2 regions of the Duganella sp. Root198D2 genome follow, and region 1 is predicted to be linked to the other one. Evidence: riboswitches for the same ligand, from Rfam matches in the RefSeq annotation. Region 1 holds a riboswitch; the other holds the start of a gene.
The links. A riboswitch is a leader RNA that binds a small molecule or an ion and turns the genes downstream of it on or off. The one in region 1 is predicted to bind glycine.
Positions count from the first base shown of each region.

Region 2: another riboswitch for glycine. It lies ahead of ASE26_RS08930 (hypothetical protein); the one in region 1 lies ahead of gcvT (glycine cleavage system aminomethyltransferase GcvT).

Region 1 is NZ_LMIC01000044.1:55,080-59,254, reverse strand. Features, by position in the region: gene gcvP (aminomethyl-transferring glycine dehydrogenase) at 1-26, opposite strand, end outside; gene gcvH (glycine cleavage system protein GcvH) at 92-472, opposite strand; gene gcvT (glycine cleavage system aminomethyltransferase GcvT) at 520-1,638, opposite strand; glycine riboswitch at 1,688-1,792, opposite strand; glycine riboswitch at 1,820-1,905, opposite strand; gene ASE26_RS22165 (ATP-dependent Clp protease proteolytic subunit) at 2,005-2,565, shown strand; gene ASE26_RS30880 (hypothetical protein) at 2,619-2,786, opposite strand; gene ASE26_RS22155 (DUF1631 family protein) at 3,012-4,175, shown strand, end outside.
Region 2 is NZ_LMIC01000006.1:173,501-177,675, reverse strand. Features, by position in the region: gene ASE26_RS08940 (SEL1-like repeat protein) at 205-1,287, shown strand; gene ASE26_RS08935 (C39 family peptidase) at 1,330-1,911, opposite strand; gene ASE26_RS08930 (hypothetical protein) at 1,925-2,569, opposite strand; glycine riboswitch at 2,723-2,817, opposite strand; gene ASE26_RS30535 (ABC transporter substrate-binding protein) at 2,988-4,175, shown strand, end outside.

The DNA.
Region 1 (4,175 bases):
AGTTGGGTCAGGCTGGTGCGGGTCATGGTGGGAAATCTCTTGGCCAGAATGTGAAAAGGGCCCGCACACAGCGGGCCCGATAATGCAGTAATTAGTGCGCTACGTTGCCGTAAGCAGTTGCGTCCAGCAGGCCGTTGATGGCGCCGGCATCGCTAGGCTTGATCTTGAACAGCCAGTTCGCGTAAGCGTCGGCGTTGATCGATTCAGGTGCGCCGACCACGGCGTCGTTTACGGCAACCACTTCGCCCGAAACCGGGGCGTAGATGTCGGAAGCGGCTTTCACCGATTCCACCACGGCAGCGTCGTCGCCGGCGGTGAAGGATGCGCCTACTTTTGGCAGCTCGACGAACACGATGTCGCCCAGGGCATCTTGCGCGAATTCGGTGATGCCGACGGTCACGGTGCCGTCTGCTTCAGCGCGTACCCACTCGTGGGACTCGGTGTACTTCAGGTCTGCTGGAATGTTGCTCATATTGGCTCCAAGGCTAAGGTTATTGTTTGGTTCTGCAGAATTCTGGCTCAAGCAACCAGGATTTTACCGTTACGGACGAAAGGCAGCTTCACGACGGTGGCGGCCAGCTTCTTGTCGCGGATTTCCACGTGCACGGTGTCGCCCACGGTCACGCCCATCGGCACGCGCGCCAGCGCGATTGCCTGCTGCATGGTCGGGGAGAAGGTGCCGGAAGTGATTTCGCCAGCTTCGCCGTTGGCGGCGATGACTTTCTGGTGGGCGCGCAGCACGCCGCCTTTTTCGCGCAGGATCAGGCCGACGAACTGGGCGTTCTGGCCCTTGGCTTGCAGGGCTGCCTTGCCGATGAAGTCGCGCTCGGAGACCAGGTCGATGGTCCATGCCAGGCCGGCGTCCAGCGGGTTCACGGTTTCGTCCATGTCCTGGCCGTACAGGTTCATGCCGGCTTCCAGGCGCAGGGTGTCGCGCGCGCCCAGGCCTGCCGGCTTGACGCCGGCGGCATTCAGGGCGTGCCACAGGTTTTCAGCCTGTTCTGCCGCCACGCCGATTTCAAAACCGTCTTCACCGGTGTAGCCGGTGCGGGCCACCATGGCTTCGCCGAAGGCGGTGCCTGGCACCAGGGCCACGTTGAACGGCTTCATTTCTGCGGTAGCCGCTTTGGCTTGCGGAATAACTTCCCATACCTTGGCGCGGGCGTTCGGGCCCTGCACGGCGATCAGGGCCATGGCGTTGGCGCCGTCGCGGCGTTGGGTGATGGCCAGGCCGGCGCCGGTGGCTGCGTTCTGCTTCTCCATCCAGGCGATGTCTTTTTCCGCGGTGCCGGCGTTGACCACCAGGCGGAACCATTCTTCGTTGATGAAGTAGATGATCAGGTCGTCGATGACGGTGCCTTCCGGGGTCAGCATGCAGGAGTAGAGGGCTTTGCCCGATACCTGCAGCTTGTCGACGTTGTTGGCGACCAGGCCGCGCAGGAAGGAACGTACGTTGGCACCCTTGATGTCAACCACGCACATGTGGGCCACGTCGAACATGCCGACGTCGCTGCGCACGGCGTGGTGCTCTTCGATCTGGGAGCCGTAGTTGACCGGCATGTCCCAGCCGCCGAAGTCGACCATGCGGGCGCCAAGGGCACGATGAGCGTTGTTGAGTGGGGTTGCTTTGAGCGTCATTGATACCTCAGGGCAGAGAATAGGGGTTAATAAACGTAAACATGAATACGCCTACCCCTCTGTCCTTGGTACCTGAGAGATAACGGGAAGGTATTCCCGCACGCCCCTTCGGTGGGCCCCGCGCCATGGCGGGCCGCTCTCCAGAGTTTTAGCCCCACCCGCCAGCTTGCTGGCGGGGTTGGCCCCCTGACCGGTCCTTTTGCCTGAGAGTTTCTGGGTAATGCCCCTTCGGCGCCAGCGTACGCTGGTCTCTCCCGATCAAGACTTGCGACTATATGACAGGAGGACAATAAAGTCAATCTTGACGCCCCTTTGGAACCGCCTGCGCTAGAATGGCCGGACATCCATTTACAGAGTGGAGCGACCATGAGCGAAGAAAAGCAAAAGCGCGATACGGAGGCCTGGTTCACCCTGTCCGGCGACGTGAACAGCGATATGGTGCACCGCATGTTCGACGCGGTGGCGGACATGACGGAGGACGGCATTGAAATCGCGCACATCCTGATCCAGTCCAACGGCGGCTACGTCAGCGACGGCCTGTGCCTGCACAATTACCTGCGCAACTTGCCCATCAAGATCATCACTTATAACGGCGGCGCGGTAGCTTCAATTGCCGTGATCCTGTTCCTGTCCGGCGAGGAGCGCTATGCCAGCGAAACAGCGCGTTTCATGGTGCATAAGTCCCACGCCAGCGCGCCGCATGGCGCCCGGCCGGATGCGCTGCGCATCATTGTCGAGGGCTTGCAGGCTGATGATGCGCGCACCGAGGCGATCCTGCGCAAGCACGTGCAGCTGACCGACGAACATTGGAATATCCACGCCTATTCCGACCTGCACCTGACCGCCCCGGAGGCTGCCAAAGTGGGCCTGGTAAACGCGGTCGCCGACTTCAAGCCGCCCAAAGGCAAGCGCGTGACGAATATCTGAAACGACAAGGGCCTGGAAGCATGCTTCCAGGCCCCTCGTGCGCCGCGGCTCATCTAGCGATTGCCGCTGCGGCTGGCCGGTGTTTTCTTGTCCGTCTTGCTTTGGCGGCCGGTATCGGACTGCTGGCTGCCCGATTGCGCGCCCGAACGCGAACCCTGGTCGGCACTTTGGCGGGTGCCTGGGCTCGAACTCTGTTTGCTGGTTTTTTTCCTGGATTTCATGACAGTTCCTTTCTGAAGGATCGGAACTTCATCTTGCTTTGTGTAATAGTAAAGGTGAATCGGAATGCAACGGCCAGGTTTGTAGGATTTATCCTGCACCATCGTGGTGCAAACTCAACAATTTCTCCACAGCACCCTAAATATTTCGAAATTCTCTTCGTTTACCTATTGCCACTTGGCAATAATCTGCGACAATGTGAATAACCACCAAAGCCAGGCCAGACCATGCTTCCAGAAAACCCAACATCTTCGGCGCCTAAAAAAGCGGTCACGCCGCGGCATGCCTTGCTGGAAAACCTGATTGGCCTGGTGAATAAACACATCAGCGAGCAGTTCGTCGCCTTGTCGACGACCTGGGCCGGCGAGCTGGTCGATGCCGACCATGCTGTCGACGTCAAGACCCTGCAGGCGCGCCTGCGCGCCGGCAATCGCCTGCGCACCGACCATTACGCCTTCCTCGGCATTTTCGCCAAGCAGCTCGAAAATGACCTGCGGCTGGAAATCGCCCAGCTGGCGCCTGGCCAGAAGGCGCCGGCCCGCAAGTTGACAGACGCGCTGTCGCTGGTATCCATGGAAGAGATGGATACCAAGGTCACCCTGAACAGTTTCAGCAAGGCGTTCGAGGTGAAGTACTCGGACGGCCTGGCTACGCTCAATGTGCGCCTTGCCTTCCTGCTGGACCGCGACATCCTGCGCATCAACCAGAATCCTTTCCGTCCCGAAGTCTTCCTCGGCGCCTTCCAGCAGGCGTGGATCGATTTCATCAAGGATGAGGAAGCGAATGAGCTGATCAAGCCATTCCTGCGCCCGGAACAATTCTTTGATTTCGGCAGCATGCTCGAAGAGCTGAGCAGCGCGCTCGAGCGCAAAGGCGTCGGTCCCGGCTCGGTCGAAAAACACAAGTCGCGCCGTGCCGATTCGCACGATGCATCGCAAGCTCCTTCGCGCAAGAAGAACCAGCAGGCTGCACTGGCGGAACAATTGCGCCAGTTCTTTTCGGGCACGGGCGAGGCGCCAGGCGGCGCCGCGGCCGGACCGAGTGGATTTGAACAATTGGGCGACCTTGACCTGTCGCTGCCGACCTTGAGCGTTGCGCCGGGCCTGTATGGCGCGCCGGCGCACACCGCGGATTCCGCCGCGGCCGCAGCACCGGCCATGGGGGCGGCGCCGATGGCTGCTCCTGGCCAGGCAATGCAGGCTCCGGGATTTGTTCCGGGCGCGATGCCCGGCATGGCAATGCCTGCTGGCGTTGGCATGATGCCTGCAGGCGCCGGCATGATGCCAGGTGTTCCTGGCGCTGCGCTGACGGGCGGCATGATGATTCCTGCCGGCGGCGTTGTACCCGGCGGCGGCCTGCCGATCATCTCAGCCCCCGGTGCCGGTGTTGCG
Region 2 (4,175 bases), on a different contig from region 1:
TATTAGAAAAGCCCGCTAGGCATGTGCCAGCGGGCTTTTTGCTTTTGCAGCGCCAGTTGCTTGTTGTTAAAAAGCATCAAAGTTTTCATTTATATTATGTTGCTTAATGGAGAGTTTATATAATTTATATTTTCCACCTAGCAAGTAACTAATATGGCGTCGAAGTTTCGGTACGTAGCACTCCTGGCTTGCCTGCATCTCCCCGTGCAATTCGCACATGCACAGGCTTTTTCCCGCACCCCTAACGAAGAGTACGCAAAAGGCAATTACGCGCGCGCTTTCCGTGGTTTCTTTGAGCAGGCATCCCGCAGCAATGACCCCAATGTGCAGTTCAACCTGGGCATGATGTATGAGCGCGGCCAAGGCACAGACCAGAACGACGTTGAAGCCGTGAAGTGGTACTCGCGCGCTGTCGACCAGGGCAATGTCCCCTCGATGCGCCAGCTTGCCGGCCTGATGGCCGCGGGCCGCGGTATCAAGCAGGATGGTGCCGGCGCCCTGGCCCTGCTGCGCAAGGCTATCGAGCAGAACGACGTGGCAGCGATCGAGCAGGTGGCGGGCATGTACTTCGAAGGCCGGGGCGTTCCTGCCGACCAGGCGCAGGCCAAGCAGTGGTACCAGAAAGCTGCTGCAGCCGGCAGCAAGACTGCGCAGGAAGCACTGACCCTGATTGCGGCCATGGAGCGCCAGGCTGCCGGCCCGCTCGCGCCGATCCGCAAGCGCGCGGTCGCTGGTGACGCCAACGCGCAGTATGACCTCGCTGTGGCCTACCATACCGGCAACACGGTGCCGAAAGATCCTGCGCAAGCGCTGGAGTGGTACTTGAAAGCGGCTGAACAAGGGCACGCAATGGCGCAGTTTTACGCTGGCCTGCTGTACTCCACCGGCGATGGCGTAGCGCAGGACCTGGCACAGGCGCGCGCATGGTTCACAAAATCGGCGGCCCAGGACAACAAAGATGCCGCGACCAACCTCGCTGTGATGCTCGACTTGGGCAAGGGCGGCCCGGTTGATATGCCGCAGGCTGCAATCGTGTACCAGCAGGCAGCCAAGCTGGGTAGCGCACAGGCGCAGGTACGGCTGGCAGGCATGTACTGGATGGGCCAGGGCGTGAAGAAGGATTACACCCAGGCCGCAGTCTACTATCGGCAGGCGGCGGAGCAGGGCGAAGTCACTGCCATCCGCAAGTTGGTCTACCTGCTTGAAAACGGCGTGGGGACGGCCCGTAATGTAGACGAGTCGAAAAAGTGGGCGGCCAAGCTGGAGCAGCTGGGCGGTAGCAACTAAAGCGAAAAAGCCCGCCGGGTCGGTCCCGGCGGGTTTTTTCAATCAAGGGCTGACGTTCATGCGCTGCGTATGCGTCCAATTATGGTCGGATGCGCTGACAGCAGAAGCAAAGGTGCGGTAAGTCTGCCCCTCGCCTGGCCACGGATTCATGATGTAGATGTAGTTGGTTCCGTTGTAAGTTTCATAGCCGCGTCCCACCATGATATGGCCGCCGCCGCTGCTCCAGCCGTAGCGGATCACGAAGGGGCGGTTGCCATTGATCTCATTCACCACCGAATTCCACGACAGGTAGTTGTTGATCGCCGTATTCGAAACGCCCCAATTTCCCAGGATGTTCTGCACGCTGCCCGAAGTGCCGTACATATTGTTCGGGCGATTGGCGTAGCTGTTCCAGTTGAAGGTGCTGTTGCCGCAGGCGTAATTGATGCCGTAGGCCCAGTTCACGATCTGGCATTGGCTCGGCGTCCGGTTGTAAAAATTCAGCACCGCTTTGCTGGAGGCTGACCAGCACCACTGGCTGTGCTCCTGGATGGTCAACGGAACGTTCAGCGTGCGCCATTGAGCAAAGGCGGAGGGCAGGGCAAGCACCAGCGCAGCGCCGGCCGCGATTTTTGCGATTTTCATGTTCGGCTCCTCCTTAGCGGAATGCTTCGATGTTGGCTTTGACTGCGGCGCGCAACGGCTCCAGCAAATCGGCGCCTTCGACCAGCTGGCTGCCGTTCTTCTGCAGCAGCAGCGATTCGCGGGCTGAATGCAGCGGGGCGAACCTGGCGCGGTCAACTTCCAGCAGGTCGGCACGTGCCTGGTAGATGCGGATGAAGCGCAGGTTGGAGCGCGCGCCGTTGCCGTGGACGGCCATGGCGGCATCCACGTCTTTCGCCAGCACTGAAGCGCCATATGCGACGGTTTCATAGCGGCCGTTCACTTGCTGCACAGTCGCCAGCCCGATCGGCTTTCCGTGCAAGGAAATGACGAAGCGCCATTCGCCTGTCGGTTTGGCCAGGGAGGCCAGGTCGCCGCGTGCCAGCAGTTCTTTCGGATCCACAGTGTAGACCTCAAAGCCATGGCCGACCGTGGCTTGCTTCAAGTCGCCCACGTCCGTGATATCGAGCGGGAAATCGACCGGTGCACTACCGGGACGGATCGCCTGCTGGTGCTCGGCGAATTGTGCGAGTCCGCGTTTGGCGGCCTGCAATGCCGCGCCGTTGTCTGCTTTTGCCAGGAACGGGGCGGCTATCATCGCTGCGCAGGCAATGCGCAGCCAGAGTCGATGCATATGCATGTGACTACTCCTCTGAAGGTTGGTCAGATATCTTTGAGGTGCGAGGTGACTGCCCCCTCTGTGCTGGACCTGAGAGTTTCACAGGCGTTGGCGGCCTGCTTGCTCCTTCGGTGCGCCAGCGCTGCTTTGCCGGCGGCTCTTCAGAGTTTTGAAAACACGCGACCGGTCCTTGGGCCTGAGAGATTCCGGGGGCGGCTTGCTCCTTCGGCGTTGTCCATGGGTGGGACAAACTCTCCCGATCGCGCGACCGGCGTGCGCCGGCAGCAAAAACAGGATAGCCCAGGGATTTATACGATTTCAATCGTTTTCCGGTACACGTTGCGTTTTCGCCATGAGGGCCTTTCCTGTTATTCTGTTGACACCCGCCCGTGAAATTGGTAACGTTTCCAAAAATAAGCAGCACACTACAGGAGACGGGATGTTTAAGCAGTTATTTGCTTGTGCAATGGCGCTCGGCGCCGCATCCGCGCAGGCTGCCGGGCCGAGCGCGGAAGTGATCCACTGGTGGACGTCAGGCGGCGAATCCGCTGCCGTCAAGCAGCTCGCGAACGCCTACCGTGCCGCCGGCGGCACCTGGATCGATACTGCGATTGCCGGCGGCGAACAGGCCCGTGCAGTCACGCTTAACCGCATGGTTGGCGGCAAGGCGCCGGCCGCCGCGCAGTTCAATATCTCCAAACAGTTCCTCGATATCGTGGACCAGGACATGCTGGTGCAGCTGGACGACGTGGCGCGCCAGGAGCACTGGGAATCCACGCTGCCGGAACCGATCGTGAACACCATCCGCATCGATGGCCATTATTACGCGATGCCGATGAACGTCCACATGCAGACGTGGATCTGGTATTCCAAGGCCGCGTTCAAGAAGGCTGGCATTCTAAAGGAACCTGCAACCGTCGATGAACTGTATGCGGCACTGGATAAGCTGAAGGCCGCCGGACTGGTGCCGTTGGCGCACGGCGGGCAGGCATGGCAGGAACACATCCTGTTTGCGTCGCTGCTGGCGAATATGGGCGGGCGCCAGCTCTACCTGCAGGTGATGCGCGACCGCGACCAGCGCGCGATCAACTCGGAAGCGGTACGCAAGGTGCTGCTGGCCTACAAGCGGCTGCAGTCCTACGTCGATCCAGCCTCGCCGGGCCGCAACTGGAATGATGCGACTGCGATGCTGGTCAGCGGCAAAGCCGGCGTGCAAATCATGGGCGATTGGGCCAAGGGTGAATTCAGCAATGCGAAAATGGCACCCGGCGTCGATTACGGCTGCATTCCTGGCCTCGGCGTGAATTCGCCTTACCTGATTCAGGGCGATGCGTTTGTCTTCCCGCGCTCGGAAAGCGCGGAGGTACAGCAGGCACAAAAGCTGATGGCGAAAGTGCTGCTGGCGCCCGCAACCCAGGTGAACTTCAACAAGCTGAAAGGCTCGGTGCCGCCGCGCGCCGATGCCGATACCAGCCAGCTCGACGTCTGTGCGCGGGCTGGCGCCGCCATCATGCGCGACCGTAATCGCCAGGCCGGCGCGCCCGAAATTTATCTGACGCCTGACCAGAACGGTGCGGTGCAGGATGCGTTGACCGCTTACTGGAACACGTCGATGCCGGTGGACAAA